DNA from 4 places in the Bacillus sp. 11B20 genome. Region 4 is predicted to be linked to each of the others. Evidence: riboswitches for the same ligand, from Rfam matches in the RefSeq annotation. Region 4 holds a riboswitch; each other region holds the start of a gene.
The links. A riboswitch is a leader RNA that binds a small molecule or an ion and turns the genes downstream of it on or off. The one in region 4 is predicted to bind S-adenosylmethionine.
Positions count from the first base shown of each region.

Region 1 (4,088 bases), on a different contig from region 4:
AGTTCATAGGCAAGGTGGCCAAGCCCATATTCATCAAGAACGAGCTTTGTCGCGCCGAACGTATTTGTTTCAATGAGATCGGCACTTGCTTCGAGGTACTCCCTATGGATCGCACGGATGATGTGAGGGGCTGTCACATTCAAATACTCGTTACAGCCCTCATACTCTTCTCCGCCAAATTCCTCTGCTGTCAGGTTGGCGTTTTGAATCATTGTGCCCATTGCACCATCAAGGACGAGGATGCGTTTTTTGAGCTGTTCAGTGATAGTTGACATGGATGTTAGACTCCTTTTCTTTCTGATGGATGTAGGTGGTCAGTTCTGCTGTTAAATCTGATCGAAGGAAAGGAGTAATTAAATAAATGCCATTAAACAATTCGCAGGCTGTATCTAATAAAGAGCGGGCAATCGCTAAACCTTCTGCTCGCTGCTTTTCTTTATCCTCGCCAGCCTTAGCCATAATGTCACGAATAGAATCAGATAATTTGATGCCGGGAATTTCGTGATGAATAAACTCTGCATTTCGGCTGCTTGTTAACGGCATAATGCCGATGTAAATTGGTTTATCCAAGTGGCGGCTTTCCTCATGAATTTTCACAAGCTGTTCTTCAGAATAAACAGGCTGTGAAATAAAATAATCAGCGCCGTATTCGATTTTTTTCTCAAGACGTTTGACCGCTTTATCTATATGACGCACATTTGGGTTAAACGCGCCAGCCACTGAAAAATTGGTCTTTTTGCCAAGAGGCTTTCCTGAGAAAGAAAGGCCTTCATTAAATTGTTTGATGAGACGAATCAAATCAAAGGAGGTTAAATCATAGACAGATGTTGCACCTGGGAAGTCTCCAATTTTAGATGGATCGCCTGTGATCGCTAAAATATCGGTTAATCCAAGGGTGTCGAGCCCCATTAAATGGGATTGTAGCCCAATCAAATTACGGTCGCGGCATGTGATATGAACAAGAGAACGCATATCAAGCTGCTGCTTTAATAATGCGCCGCAAGCGACATTGCTAATGCGCGGAGTCGCAAGAGAATTATCGGCTAACGTTAACGCATCAATGCCAGCATTCTTTAATTCATTTGCAGCAACGAGAAATTTTTCGAAGTTCAGCTTCTTCGGTGGATCGAGCTCTACGATAATCGATCGTTTTTTCACAGCCAGCTCATCAAGACCTGGTTCAGTGCGCTGATCTTGGATGGAAATGATTTCTTCTTTTAACACCTTCACTTCTTTTTCAGTAATCGGTGCTAAATCTTTGACCGCTTCAGCCATTGTGCTAATATGTTGAGGTGTTGTTCCACAGCAGCCTCCGATAATGCGTGCGCCCTGATTTCTAAATTCAAGTGCACTTTTTCGGAAATAATCGTTATCAGTATCATAGACGAGTCTGCCTTCTTCAAGAGAGGGGAGACTACTGTTAGGATAGACAGATAAATGCGAATTTTCTAAAAGTGGAACGCCTTCGAGTGCCTGAATCATGTGATAAGGGCCCAGCCTGCAGTTGATGCCGACGACATCTGCACCAAGAGATGATAACTCAGATAAACCATCCTTCAGCGGGGTACCATCCTGCAAAACGCCTTGTTCATGCATAGAGACATTCATGACAATCGGAAGAGTCGTTTCTTTGCGAGCAATTTGGAGAACAGCCTTCGCTTCTTCTATGTCATAATACGTTTCAAGCAATAATCCGTCAGGCTCTTCATTTAATAGGATGTACAGCTGCTCTCTAAAACTTCGTTTGATTTCTTCTATAGAGTAGGCATTTTTGTTAAACGTTCGAATGCCGCCAATTGTTCCGAGAACATAAGCAGAGCCAGCGGCTGCTTTTGCAATTTGTACCGCTTTTGTATTGATGCGTTTCATTTCTTCCTCTAAGCCGTAGCGGGATAGTTTAATATAATTCGCACCGTATGTGTTCGTTTGGATGATGTCAGCGCCTGCCTGCACATAAGCTTCGTGCACGCGTTTCACTTCATCCTCTTTCGATAAATTTAATTCTTCAAAACAGCGGTCAATGCCGTAAGAGTATAAAAGTGTTCCCATCGCTCCGTCAGCTATCAGTACGCGATTTTGTAAGTCTTGTAATAGGCCCATTGTATTCCTCCTTATTTCTATGTAACAAAAAAAGCCTTCTGATAAGAAGAAGACTTTTTGGCTGTATCGTAATTCTTCTCCTTATCTTCCAAGCAGTTGCTTGCTGGATTTAGCACCTTGGTCATAGAAAATAGATTTCTACTACACCGGTTGCTGAGGCTTCACAGGGCCAGTCCCTCTGCCTCTCTTGATAAGAAAGCAATATGAACATGTCAATGAATTGAACTTCCATCAACTGTAACGAAAAATGCAAAAATAATCAATGGAAAATTTGAAATTTATCGAAAATTTATAAATTGGACATCGATCGGCAAATCAGCCTTACGCATAAGAGAAATAACCTCTTGTAAATCATCTTTATTTTTCCCTGTCACACGCACTTGGTCATCCTGAAATTGTGATTTCACTTTGATGCCAGACTGCTTGATGAGTGCGTTGATCTTTTTAGCGTTGTCTTGATCAATCCCGCTGATCAGCTTCGCACGCTGGCGTACTGTACCGCCAAGAGCATGCTCGGTTTTTCCGTAATCGATGTTTTTAGTTGGCACATTTCGTTTGATAAGCTTTGTCACAAGTACATCTTTTAGCTGCTCAAGCTTGAAGTCATCATCAGAAATGAGAACAAGTTCTTCTTTTTCGAGAGAAATGTCACTTTTACTTCCTTTAAAATCATAACGGTTTTTAATTTCTTTCAGCGCTGCTTGAACAGCGTTTTGCACCTCAGGCAGTTCGACTTTCGATACAATGTCAAATGAGCTTTCTTTTGCCATCACACATGACCTCCAAGTATTGATATTGCGTCTATTTTATCATGCCAATAGGCGAAGAAGAAACTTTATCGAAGAGATGAGGCAAAGAGTTCAGCCGGCTGCGGTATAAATCGTGACCAGTTTGTCCACTTTAGCTAACAGAACTAGAGATGTTCATGCGGGGAGAAGTATAGTAGAATAAAGTGAATCAAAAGATGAACGAACGCTCTTTTATGGGCAGATAGGAAGGAAGAGAACATGAGACCAGGTGAGCAACTGACCTTGCAAATAGAGAACGAAATGGAATACGGCTACTTTTTGACAGATGGTGAAGATTCGGTTCTCCTGCACCGCAGTGAAATGACAGAGGATCTTGATGACCGAGATGAAGTAGAGGTCTATTTATATGTAGATCATGAAGAAAGACTCGCTGCCACAATGAAAATCCCTACAATTAACGCACATACATATGGCTGGGTACAAGTTGTAGACGTGGTAGAAGACATGGGTGCATTTGTCGATGTTGGACTATCAAAGGATGCACTTGTTGCAACAGAACACCTCCCGCCATTTGAGGAAGCATGGCCGAAAAAAGGAGACAAACTCTACTGTATGCTGAAAGTCACAAGTTACGGCAGAATGTTCGCAAAACCAGCCACAGAAGACGTGATCAGTGAATTGTTTACTGAGGCACCAGAAACCTTAATGAACAAAGAAATCACTGGAACAATCTATCGTTTAATTGCGACAGGTTCTTTTATGCTGACAGATACAGGTGTGCGAGGGTTTATTCACCGCACGGAACGAAAAGAAGAGCCAAGACTAGGATCGACCGTTACGGGACGCGTTATTGCAGTGAAAGAGGATGGAACCGTGAACGTTTCTCTGCTTCCTAGAAAACAGGATGCATTATCTGTCGATGCAGAAGAAATTTTAACCTATATGAGAACAAGAAACGGCGCCATGCCTTACGGAGACAAAAGTGATCCAGAGGATATCCGCGAAAGATTTCAAATGAGCAAAGCCGCCTTTAAACGAGCACTAGGTCATCTGATGAAAAATGATCTCGTTTACCAAAAAGAAGGCTGGACATACGAGAAAAAGTGAGCATTTGCTCACTTCAGCGTGCAGACAAACCCTCGCATTCGGTGTCAGTCCTGCGTGCCAGTACTCACGAATGTCAAATTCGCTCCGCTCCGGTACTCGTCCCTCCTAGACTGCAAAGGTTTTCAGGTCACG
Region 1 is NZ_JBLZWZ010000007.1:205,907-209,994, forward strand. Features, by position in the region: gene metH (methionine synthase) at 1-275, opposite strand, end outside; gene ACN6NB_RS05225 (bifunctional homocysteine S-methyltransferase/methylenetetrahydrofolate reductase) at 259-2,100, opposite strand; SAM riboswitch class I at 2,179-2,297, opposite strand; gene ACN6NB_RS05230 (YajQ family cyclic di-GMP-binding protein) at 2,379-2,870, opposite strand; gene ACN6NB_RS05235 (CvfB family protein) at 3,108-3,956, shown strand.
Region 1: linked by a shared signal. The riboswitch ahead of ACN6NB_RS05225 (bifunctional homocysteine S-methyltransferase/methylenetetrahydrofolate reductase) and the one ahead of ACN6NB_RS18205 (sugar ABC transporter substrate-binding protein) in region 4 are both predicted to bind S-adenosylmethionine.

Region 2 (4,088 bases), 590 kb from region 4:
ATGTTTGCATATGGGTTGTTCTTTGTTTGCTCAAGTTCGATTGAATCTTTTTTCGGATTCAATTTATTTTGGATCGCATAGTTGACGTTGATAAATACAGCATCGCCTTCACTGTTTTCATAAGCTTTCGCAGTTAATTCAGGCGCGATTTTTTTGAATTTTAGGTTCTTTGGGTTTTCTTTAATGTTCTTTACTGTTGCGTTGATTGTATCAACCTTTGGATCAAGCTTGATGACACCAGCATTTTGCAGAAGGGCAAGCATACGACCTTGTTCAGCTACGTTGTTTGTCATGATGATTGTTCCGCCGTTTGGAATATCTTTTACTGATTTGTATTTCTTAGAGTAGATACCGAAAGGCTCAAGGTGAACCGCACCAGCACTCACTAGGTTATAATCTTTGTTTGATTTATTTTCTTCGTTTAAGTAAGGGATATGTTGGAAAAAGTTCGCATCCACTTCTTTTTCAGCTAACGCTTTGTTGTACATTTTATAATCGCTAAGTACTTTCACTTTTAAATCGTAGCCTTTTTCTTTTAGAAGTGGTTTTGCTTCTTCAAGAATTTCGGCATGCGGCGTTTTTGAAGCGGCAACCGTAATGGTTTTGCTTTCACTTGCGTTATTAGATGAACCGCACGCAGCTAAAATACCTGCAAATGCTAGAAATAGTGCACTTAGAATCAATTTCTTCATGAATAAATCCTCCCTTAACGTTTATCAATTTTATTTGTAATCAAATCACCGATTATTTGAATAATAAAGACGATGATCAGAATAAACACAGTGGCTACAAGTGTGACATCTGTATTACCAGATTGGTACCCTTCCACATAGGCGAGGTCACCAAGTCCGCCTGCTCCAATTGCACCTGCAATCGCAGTAGAGCCAATTAGAGCAATCGCTGTTACGGTAATACCTGAAATAAGGGCTGGCAATGATTCTGGCAGTAATACTTTGAAAATGATTGTCGACGTTTTTGCTCCCATTGATCGTGCTGCTTCAATGACTCCTTTGTCTACCTCACGCAGTGCAATTTCGACAAGACGTGCATAGAATGGAGCTGACCCTATGACAAGGGCAGGGAGTGCTGCATTAGGACCAAGAATCGTATGCATTAAGAATTTCGTGAACCCTAGTAAAAGAATAATTAAAATGATAAAAGGAATCGATCTGAAAATGTTGACGACAGCGCCGATGACAGCATTAATCGGTTTATTTTCCCAAAGACCGCCTTTACTCGTTAGAAAGAGTAATAGTCCAAGGATAATACCAATGGCAAAGGCAAATGCCAATGAAATCAGTGTCATATACACCGTTTCACCTGTTGCACTCCAGATGACGTCTAAATCAACGTTCGGAAACCATTTCTCAAACATGTGTCATCACCTCGATTTCAACCTGTTTGCTTTGGATATAGGCGATGGCTTTTTCTACCTCAGTCTCTTCTCCATTAATGTGGATAAAGAGTGTTCCAAACGCGCCTTCCTGCGTTTGAGAAATCTTCCCTTGAAGGATGTTCACATCAACATGAAACGATCGAATGATTTCTGTGATCAGTGGCTGCTCGGCAGAATCACCGATAAAGGACAACCGTACGACCTGACCTTCTTTTACTCGCTCTAGGACGTGCTCGATTGTTTCTTTCGCTTCCTCTGGTTCCGCAAGCTGTTTCACAAATCGCTTCGTCATTTCTTCCTTTGGCTGTCTGAAGACGCGTAATACTTCGCCTTCTTCAACAATACGTCCATTTTCCATGACTGCGACGCGATGACAAATTTTGCGAATGACGTGCATTTCGTGTGTAATGAGCACAATCGTGAGCCCTAGTCGTTTATTAATATCGGCCAAAAGCTCAAGGATTGAATCGGTCGTTTGCGGATCTAGCGCAGATGTCGCTTCGTCACATAGAAGAACCTTTGGATCATTCGCTAATGCTCTCGCAATGCCGACACGCTGTTTTTGCCCGCCGCTAAGCTGAGACGGATACGCATTTTCTTTTCCTTCTAAACCGACCAATTTAATCAGTTCATTCGCACGCTCTCTCCGTTTCGATGTCGGTACACCTGCGATCTCAAGCGGGAACATAATGTTTTGTCTCACCGTTCTTGACCAAAGTAAATTAAAGTGCTGGAAGATCATGCTGATTTCTTGTCTTGCTTTCCGAAGTTTCGCATTCGATACTTCATTGATCCGGTTGCCTGCCACTTCAACAATTCCTTCTGTTGGCAGCTCCAGACCGTTTAATAGGCGAATAAGCGAGCTTTTTCCTGCACCGCTATACCCGATAATTCCGAATATTTCACCTTTATCAATATCCAAGTTGACGTCTTTCACGGCATCAACATTTCCGCTTTTTGAATGATACGTTTTTGATACATTCTGTAAATGAATCACAGTCTGATCACCTGCTTTCTTGCTGAATCTATAGGTTTCCATCACATACGTTATTTATTCTTCTTTCTGTCATGACTCTAGCCTGACGTCAGGTCAGTAAAAAAGACCTAACTGCAACGCAAGCAGAAAGGCCTTTTATGTCAATTACGCCTTTCTCTCATCTTTCAAAGCGCTGCGGCTTTGAGTGAATTGGCACCAATTTCAGCTATGCTGACGGTTGCCGGGTTTCATAGGGCACGTCCCTCCACCTCTCTTAATAAGAGAAAATATGTTGTTTTATGTGATGTTCATGTTTTTACTAACGTAGAATATCATGCTATCTGAGATATGTCAACGCTGTAAATCGCTAATTTCCAAGTAAACAACTACGTTATCATTTTTCGAAAAAAACCGTTCGTCAGCCAAAGCACTGCCTCTAGTCTAAGGAGCGCACGGAATGACCCTTTGACTTTGACTTGTCCTCTGCTGATTAACTGCTGTAAGGACATATCTCCATCTAATAATTGTAGAATCTCTTTCCTCTCACCATAAAAGATGAGATCCGATAACTCAATTGCAGGTAGTTTCTTCACTTCACCACGTTCATCCACAATCAATGTACAAGAGTCAGTTTCCGCCTCAAATGTAATCTTCAAGGATGATGATGAGAGCAGCGGTTTTAATAATAAACGCTGCCCTGTGTTACCATGGGCTTTCACATTTTCCACATGTATAACCTCCCTGTCATTTGGTTATACATAACATTTCTCTACAAACATCTTCTTGTCCTTTATAAATAACTCGACAAATTTTCAAATGAATTTCTTGAAATATGACAAAAAACCGCTTTATTTAGCGGTTTCAATCATTTCATGAAGATATGGAACTGAGTGAAAGGCATAGCCTTTTTGCACCAATTCTCCTTTTTTAAACAGTAGAAAGCAAGGAACACTCTCGATCTCAAATGCTTTTGCAAAGCCTGGTGAATAGTTTAAATTGTTTTCGTAAAATGGTACATCCGGCTGCATGGCGTCTACGACTGCCAGCATTTTCTTTGCCAGCTGGCATGTTCCGCAAAACGGTGTATATAAGTATAAAAGAAATAAATCGTCCTCTATCTCTTTGAATTCGTGTTCTTCAATCTCTTTCATAATACGTCCACCCTCATAAATATTTCGAATGAACATCAATGTTTGCAGCTAATAGGATAGATGCAATGTGGGCTGACGGTGAAGCGGCCACTTCGCGGTACGTTCTGTCGACAAAAAGATGAAGTGCTTCAGGGAATTCTTTTCGAAATTGCTTCCGCAGTTTGTCGCCTGCATCGTCACTGTCTGCTAATATGTAAACGTCTTTCCCCACTAAATCGTCCACAAGCTGGTCCAGCTTCGATGTACTGATCGTGCCATTGGTGCAAATGATGGTAACAGGTTCACTTATGACTTCTTTCAGCTTTTGTTTGTCTGTTTTACCTTCTACAATGATGACCTTTTCTATCTCGACATTCATCACGATCACCCGGCCCTTTTGACGTTGATTCACTTCTTCCTTAGATTACAATCTTTCATTCAGGTTGTAAAGATTGGGCGCCTCGTCATCAAAAAGACTGCAGTTTTTGTTCACTGCAGTCTCCTCTGTGATTAGCACCACCCATTTTCATCGTCACAGTCTACATATTTTTCTGTCCCATCGGTCAATGTATCCGTTAGACGATAA
Region 2 is NZ_JBLZWZ010000009.1:179,486-183,573, forward strand. Features, by position in the region: gene metQ (methionine ABC transporter substrate-binding lipoprotein MetQ) at 1-692, opposite strand, end outside; gene ACN6NB_RS15090 (methionine ABC transporter permease) at 707-1,375, opposite strand; gene ACN6NB_RS15095 (methionine ABC transporter ATP-binding protein) at 1,368-2,393, opposite strand; SAM riboswitch class I at 2,548-2,656, opposite strand; gene ACN6NB_RS15100 (SCP2 sterol-binding domain-containing protein) at 2,759-3,100, opposite strand; gene ACN6NB_RS15105 (thioredoxin family protein) at 3,221-3,523, opposite strand; gene ACN6NB_RS15110 (toprim domain-containing protein) at 3,537-3,881, opposite strand; gene ACN6NB_RS15115 (YusG family protein) at 4,013-4,088, opposite strand, start outside.
Region 2: linked by a shared signal. The riboswitch ahead of ACN6NB_RS15095 (methionine ABC transporter ATP-binding protein) and the one ahead of ACN6NB_RS18205 (sugar ABC transporter substrate-binding protein) in region 4 are both predicted to bind S-adenosylmethionine.

Region 3 (4,088 bases), on a different contig from region 4:
TATTCTTCATTTACTCGATTAATTAATACGCCACCATGTGGTGTTAAACTCATTTGTTCATCTTCCTCTCAATGTTCATATTTATTAGATGTTAATAGTCGGATTTGTGATTAAATCCCGCCGCCCTGTTCATGAATAGAGCTGCTCTCATTTTTGACTGCCTTCATCAGACTCAGCGCACCAAGTGAGGCAAGCAGTACACTCATCATGATAAAGATAGAGTAATAGTCTCCTTTTAAGAAAAGGCTCACCAGCAAATACGATAGGCTGAGTGATAAGAAGGGTGACACCACCCACACTTTCAGCATTTTTTTCACAACATGTTTGTGAAAAATGTTTGGCCCGCCTTTTGCCATTCCAAGCCCGATAATAGACGAGGAGGTGATTTGTGTAAGCGGAACAGGCAGCCCAAAAATAGAGCTGACGATGACAAGCCCGGCACCGGTACTCGAAAGTAAAATCCCTTCGCCCGTTTGATAGCGGGTGATTTTCTTTCCGTTTGTTTCTAGTACCCTTCTCCCAAGCAAAAGCGCACCAAGTGCAACAAAGATCCCGCCGTAAAGAGTTCCTTGCCCGACTGACAAAACGCCTGACGCGACAAGCGGACCGACCGCATTTGCGACATTGTTCATACCAGCTGAAAACGCCTCTAGAAATCCGCTGAGGATTAACACGACAGATAAAATAGCTGTGCCTTTTTTAGACAGCTTCCGTTTAGGGAACATTCTGATGATTTTGACGACAGCAAAGGTAAAAAGAAAGGCGAAAATCGGGATGATCACCCAAAATGCCACAATCACTAAAATGGATTTCACAAACAATACTTTATACGCGACGGCCACACCAACCACAGCCCCTACTGTGACCTCACTTGTTGATAAAGGGATCGCCATCAGATTCGCTATGAAAAGTGATAGTGCAGCAGAACCAATGATAATACAAACGATTTCAAGTGTAATGACTGATTCTGGCATAATACCAGAGCTGATCGTTTTGACGACCTCACCGCCGCCAATCACTGAACCTGCTAAAATCCCAACTGCACAAACGCTGAGCGCATAAATGGGCTTTTGAATCGCGCCTGACCCGTACGCAATGCCCATAGAAGCAGCTGCTCCGCTTGCGCCTATGTTTAAAGCAAAGAATAGACTAAATAAAATTGCGGCGATTTCCATACATTATGCTCCCTTACTCATGTAATCCGCACTCTGTCTTTGCTGTGCCTGACCATCTGCCAGAACGCAGATCATCTGCAGTAAATGCTGGCTGTGTACACGGTGCACAGCCGATACTTGGATATCCCTGGTCATGCAGCGGATTATAAGTAAGTTCTTCTCTAGATGCATATCTCCATATGTCCTTCCACGTCCAATGGATAAGCGGACATACTTTCACTGATTTGAATTTTTCATCCTTATTTAAGAAATTCGTCCCTGCTCGTTTTGGTGACTGCTCTCTTCTTAAACCGGAAAGCCAAGCTGGATAACCAGATAGGGCTTCTTGCAAAGGAATGACCTTACGCATATGGCAGCAGCTTTGAGGATTTGTTTTCCATAATTGTTCACCGTGCTGCTCATTTTGCTGTTCAACCGTCAGCTCAGGCGTTTTCAATTCAATGTCTAAACCCGGGTATCTTTCCTTTACTGCATCAATTGTGTCGTATGTTTCTTTAAAATGCAGACCTGTATCTAAAAAGACAATTTTCGCATCTTTTTTTACTTTTGCAATCAGATCAATCAGAACGATGCCCTCAATCCCAAAGCTGCACGCATATACGAGCTGGTCACCATAATGACCGTACGCCCATTTCAGTACAGACAGGGCTCCTTTATACAAATCATCTTCTTGAAATGTAATGGACGGCTCTTGCCAATTTTCATAAGTTAACATGATTTCTCCCCTTCCGGAGTACAGCTCATATTGCTTTTTTCCGCACTACTTCAATCTAATTTTTTCGTTCTTTTCCACTTGAATCACTTGACCGTCCTGAACAATTAACGTAATTGAACCGAATTTCATATCCCCAATCAGTTCTTGCATATGCTTTACTAAGTCCTCATCCTGATTTTGTTTCACTTCCATCTCCTCTTCCTCCTCACCGTTAAAATAAAAAAACTTTCTTTCAGTCCGAAAGAAAGATGAGGAAGCTCACGATTTCCTTATCTTTCAAAATAGAATCATTTTGCAGGAAGTAGCACCTTGCGAATCGCAGGTTGCCGGGTTTCATCGGGCCAGTCCCTCCACCTCTCTGGATAAGAGTTTCAATTTGTCTTAAATATTAACACAATTCAAACAAAAGTCAACCCGACTTTATTGATAGGATTAGTTTTTATTAAAATTTGAGTCTATTTTACTATTTTTACCTAAACAAAAAAACTGTGCGGGCAGGCACAGTTTTTGTTAACGATGGGCTTTCACTTTTCAGACCGTTTCTTCCATCCAAGATTCAGAGGAAGGATCTTGTCTCCAGCGTTTTAGTTTGTTCATCGCAGCAGGCTCAATCGCTTTCAATTCAAGTGCCACGTCTGTCAATGTGTCATAGTCTGTTAAGGTGACATATGGAATATTTTTTTCTTGAAATGCTGCCGCTGCTTTTGGCAGTCCGTATGTGAAGATCGCGGCAACTCCTAGTACCTCGCAGCCCTCATCTTGAAGAGCAGCGACCACTTCAAGTACACTGCCTCCTGTGGAAATAAGGTCTTCTACAACGACAACCTTTTGGCCTTTTGATACGGCCCCTTCAATTTGATTTCCTTTTCCATGTGCTTTCGGCTTACTTCTGACATAACACATCGGGATGTTCAAGCGGTCTGCTGCTAATGCCGCATGAGGAATGCCTGCTGTTGCAGTACCCGCGACAACCTCTGCTCCCTTGAAATGAGTGAGAATCAAATCTTTTAGACCTTCAGCAATGTCGTGTCTCACTTGTGGATATGACAATGTCAGGCGGTTATCACAATAGATCGGTGATTTTATACCGCTCGCCCATGTAAACGGTTCGTCTGGTTTTAATGAGACCGCTTTGATTTGTAATAGATGTTTCGCGATTTTTGATTTCATCTGGCAGTCACTCCCACTCTTTCAAAATTTGATGATAGGCTTCTATTGGTTTATCAACTTTTGTGATTGATCTTCCGACAACGATTTGTGAAACACCTTGCTCTTTTGCATAGGCCGGTGTCGCCACGCGCTGTTGGTCATCGGTTTGATCATTCGGTAAGCGAATTCCTGGCGTTACAGTGAGAAAGGATGGTGAAATATGTTCATGAAGTGCTTTAGATTCATGAACAGAGCAAACAACCCCGTCTAGCCCACTTTCATATGCTAATTGTCCGTACCGGATAACAGTCTCTTGCAGCGGACGGTCAATGAGTAATTCATTTCTCATCATGTCTTCTGACGTACTAGTCAGCTGGGTCACTGCAATGATGCCCGGGCGGTTTTGTCCGGCAGGGGTTCCGCTTTCAAGTCCCTCTAACGCAGCCTGCATCATTCGTTTCCCGCCAGCAGCATGCACATTGACCAAATCAACACCAAGTGCAGCAAGCCGGTTCATCGCTTTTTGCACGGTTGTTGGAATATCATGTAATTTTAGATCAAGAAAAATGCGGCAATTTTTTTCTTTCAGCGCATCAAGAATGGCAGGTCCTTCTTGGTAAAACAGCTCCATGCCGACCTTCACAAATAATGGTGTCCCTTCAAAAGGGTCTAAAAAGGCAAGCGCGTCCTTCCCTGATGGAAAATCAAGCGCGATGATGGGCAAGTGCTTCATGTTTCCAGCTCCTTCCGATGCATTCCTCTACAGATGAATAACCATATGCTGCTAACACATTTGGCAGCTCTTCAATAATTTCCGGGCAAATAAATGGATTTACAAAATTGGCTGTGCCGACAGCTACTGCACTTGCACCTGCTAGTAAAAATTCAAGTACATCTTCAGCACTTTGCACTCCGCCCATCCCGATAATCGGAATAGAAACCGCTTGACTCACCTCGTGTACCATGCGCACAGCGACCGGTTTGACAGCTGGTCCTGATAATCCACCTGTTTTATTGGCAAGGATGGGTTTCCCTGTTTTTAAATCTAA
Region 3 is NZ_JBLZWZ010000007.1:603,272-607,359, reverse strand. Features, by position in the region: gene sat (sulfate adenylyltransferase) at 1-53, opposite strand, end outside; gene ACN6NB_RS07360 (inorganic phosphate transporter) at 111-1,175, opposite strand; gene ACN6NB_RS07355 (phosphoadenylyl-sulfate reductase) at 1,189-1,890, opposite strand; gene ACN6NB_RS07350 (DUF2292 domain-containing protein) at 1,936-2,040, opposite strand; SAM riboswitch class I at 2,157-2,259, opposite strand; gene pyrE (orotate phosphoribosyltransferase) at 2,422-3,060, opposite strand; gene pyrF (orotidine-5'-phosphate decarboxylase) at 3,068-3,772, opposite strand; gene ACN6NB_RS07335 (dihydroorotate dehydrogenase) at 3,744-4,088, opposite strand, start outside.
Region 3: linked by a shared signal. The riboswitch ahead of ACN6NB_RS07350 (DUF2292 domain-containing protein) and the one ahead of ACN6NB_RS18205 (sugar ABC transporter substrate-binding protein) in region 4 are both predicted to bind S-adenosylmethionine.

Region 4 (4,088 bases):
TTTTGGTTTTTTTGTTGAACTAAGTTCAACGCGGATGGGTTGTTTTGGCATTGTAAATCTCCTTGCTGTTTGATTATTTGAAAATTCTAATAATATGAAATAATTATGATTCTATTCTATACCTTCACAAAATATTAGCAATAGGTTTTCTGGAATTCAGACAAGAAAAATCTGTTAAAGCGCTTTCCTTCTCTCTGCTGTCAGTTTGGCTCATATCCCCCCTTTTTAAAAAAGAAATAAAATCCAAATACATTATTAACTGATTAATCTGACAATTTAAAAACGAATGGTTTTCCTGTAAGATATTCTTTCAACCATACACCTTTTGACTAGTGCATTGCAAGGGACATTGTCATATTTTAATCCTCTTTTTTTTAACCGATAAAGGAAGAAGAGAAGGGAAAGGAGCAAACAACAAGATGAAACGAGCGATACCGAGCATTTTACTCATTGTATTCATGTCCATGATCAGCTTTGGCTGTCAGGCGATGACAGAGGAAGCTGGTGCTAAGCAAAGCACAGCTTATTACGTAGCGGTAAACGGAAACGACAAAAACCCGGGAACAAAGCAAAAACCTTTCCGCACGCTGAAAAAAGCAGCAAGTATGGCGAAGGCTGGGACAACCATTTACATGAGAGGCGGTACATACAAAGAGAAATTGATTGTCCGTCATTCCGGAACAAAGAAAGCACCCGTTGTCTTTCAAGCTTACGGAAAAGAAAAACCTGTGATTAGCGGGGCATCCCTTAAAGGAAATCAAGCCGATGGCGGTCTTGTCACGGTCGATCAAAAGAGTTACATCACCCTCAAAGGCCTGACTGTAGGACATCTTAAGACGAATAAAGAAGATTTAACACCAGTTGGTATTTTCATCAAAGGAAGCGGTAAAGGCGTAAAACTGCTCAATAACCGAGTGTATGACATTCAGACGAAACATGAAAATGGAAATGCACATGGAATTGCTGTCTATGGGACAAAAGCTCCTGCAGCAATAGAAGACATTGAAATCAAAGGAAATACCGTTGAAAAATTAAAACTGGGCTTCAGTGAAGCGCTTGTGCTAAATGGAAACGTCAAAAAGTTCCGTGTGACACATAACACGGTCCGGCACACTGATAATATTGGCATTGATTTAATTGGTTTTGAGAACGTAGCACCCTCTAAAAAGTATGATCAAGTTAGAAATGGAGTCGTCTCTAGAAACAAAGTATATGAGATTACGAGTGCAGGGAACCCAGCCTATGGAAGCGACATCTCCGCTGGCGGAATTTATGTTGATGGCGGAAAAGACATTGTGATCGATCATAATATCTCACATCACAATGACCTGGGGATTGAGGTCACAAGCGAACATAAAGGAAAAATGGCAGATCGCATCCGCATCGAACACAATCAAGTATATTTAAACCGTTATACAGGTATTTCTATTGGCGGCTATGATAAGAAGCGTGGCGGTACAACCAATACGACGATTTCACATAATATTTTGTACAAAAATGACACAGCCGGCTTAGAAGGCGGTCAATTGCTAATGCAGTATCAAGCAGTGAACAATCGAATCACGAATAATATCATGACGGCTAGCGCCTCGCATTACTTAGTCGTGAATCTTTATCAAGTGAACCAAAAGAATACCTTCCAGAAGAACGTTTATGATGACCGCAAAGGTGCGAAAGCATCACAGTGGATTTGGCGTGGGAAATGGATGGAAGGCTACAAAACCTATCTCTCTAAAAGCGGTCAAGATAAAGGATCAGCACATCTCAACCCACAATTTGTGAATGAGAAAAAATATGATTTCCGTCTGAAGAAATCATCACCTGCTAAGAAAATCATCGGAAGTTAATGATATTTTAGAAATTTTCAAAAAAGTCATTGACATTGATGTGACATCACATTAAAGTAAAGAAGACATTTCAACGAAAACAAATTTCATAACGGATCTCTTATCAAGAGAGGCAGAGGGACTGGCCCTATGACGCCCAGCAACCGTTTCTATTGTAGAAATTGGTGCTAATTCCTGCAAAGCTGTTACAGCTTTGACAGATAAGAGAGGAAGACTTCCCGATACATGTTTCATGCAACGGTGATCAAGCCTCTCTTTCCAAGAGAGGCTTTTTTTCGTCTCTTTTTCGAATCAAATGCCTGTTTTTACAGGCGTATTACCACATTTTTACCTAGTTTTCCGATGTGAAAAATAAAAACAACTTGAGGAGGAACAGCAATGAAGCGTAAGCATTTTACATCATTTCTTGTCTTATTAACGGCATTAACCGTCCTATTATCTGGCTGCGGCACTGGATCAAGTGCAGGCTCAAAGGCAAATGCAAACGAAAAAGTCTCTTTTGACAATGTACCGAAGCGATTTGCAAAGGGACAGGGGGCAAAAATTAAAGTGATCCGCAAAATTGGAGGAGACGATCATACAGCTCAATTTTTAGCTGGAACGAAGGCAGAAGGTGAAGCACTCGGCTTTACGGTAGATGTCTACACCGCCAATGGTGATACAGCGAAGTTTCATGATGCCATCTCTCAGGCGCTGGAAGAAAATTATGATGGCTTTATCATCTCTCACGGGGACGACGAGGCGACAGTCGCTGATGTGAAAAAGATCACAGCGAAAGGCATTCCGGTTGTAGCGTTTGATTCGAATCCTAAGCTAAAGGACATCAAAGGGGTCACAGTGACGTCTCAAGATGACGAACAATTAGCGAAAAAATCATTAGACGCGCTCGTGGCTGATTTTAAAGGAAAAGCAAATATTGCGTACCTGTGGGTAGATGGATTCCCGCCAATGGTGAGACGAAACAAGGTCTATCAAGAAACGCTTAAACAACATTCAGGGATCAAGGAGCTTGACCGCTTTGGTGTAGCCTCTTCTGATACGTCTGTTCAAACGCAAAATGCAGTAGCAGCCATGCTGAATAAGTATCCAAAGGGCAAACTGGACGCTATTTTTGCCACATGGGATGCCTTTGCCATTGGGGCAGCAAGAGCGTTAAAGGAAGCAGGAAGAACAGAAGTGAAGATTTATGGGATTGATGTGTCAAATGCTGATCTTCAAGAAATGACAGCGAAGGACAGTCCATGGAAGTACACAGCAGCGGTTGATCCGAAGCTCATCGGCGCAGTCGACGTGAGGATTCTTGCGAAGAAAATAGCTGGTGAGAAAACACCATCTTCCTATGACCTTGAGGCCTCTCTCATCTCGCAAAAGCAGCTTCAACAAGCAGGAAAAGCCATTAACATGGTCAATCTTGCAGACGAGGTGAAGGGATTCGGTTCATCGACTGCTTTTGAGGAAGACTGGATGAAGACCTTGAAGAAGCATTATACAAAATAAGCGACGTGCACTCTCTTTCCATAGAGGGTGTTTCGTTTTTCAGATGATATCAAGAAAAGGAGGACACCTATGACAGCGCCGCTTGTTCGTATGAAAAATATTTCAATTGAATTCCCAGGGGTCAAAGCTTTAGATCAAGTGAATTTCACATTAAAAAAAGGGACGGTCCATGCACTAATTGGAGCGAATGGTGCTGGGAAGTCCACGTTAATGAAAGTTCTTTCTGGCGCTCATTCCCACTTCGACGGAACCATCCACATCAATGGCCAGGCGGCAACCATTCAAACCCCAAAGGATGCATCCTCATATGGTGTGCAGACGGTTCATCAAGAAGTGGATACGGCTCTTGTTCCCTACTTAAGTGTTGGCGAGAATATGATGATGCATGAGATTGAGAAAAAAACATTTGTCAGCTGGAAAGAGCTGCATCGCAAGGCGGCTCAGCTATTAAAAGAAATGGACATCGACATCTCCACAAAACGACTTGTCAGCGATCTGACCCTTGCTGAAAAACAGATGGTGCTCATTGCTAAGGCCGTTTCCATTCAATGCAGCATTTTAATCTTAGATGAACCAACAGCTCCGCTTAGTCATGCAGAAACAAGCAAATTATTCTCAATGATTGATCGGCTGAAACAGTATGGGACAGGGATCGTGTTTATCTCTCATCGCATGCCCGAAATTTTCACCATCTGTGATGAACTGACAGTGATGCGAAATGGAACGGATGTTGCAGCTCACCTT
Region 4 is NZ_JBLZWZ010000009.1:767,268-771,355, reverse strand. Features, by position in the region: gene ACN6NB_RS18215 (branched-chain amino acid aminotransferase) at 1-51, opposite strand, end outside; gene ACN6NB_RS18210 (DUF1565 domain-containing protein) at 420-1,847, shown strand; SAM riboswitch class I at 1,945-2,054, shown strand; gene ACN6NB_RS18205 (sugar ABC transporter substrate-binding protein) at 2,226-3,344, shown strand; gene ACN6NB_RS18200 (sugar ABC transporter ATP-binding protein) at 3,414-4,088, shown strand, end outside.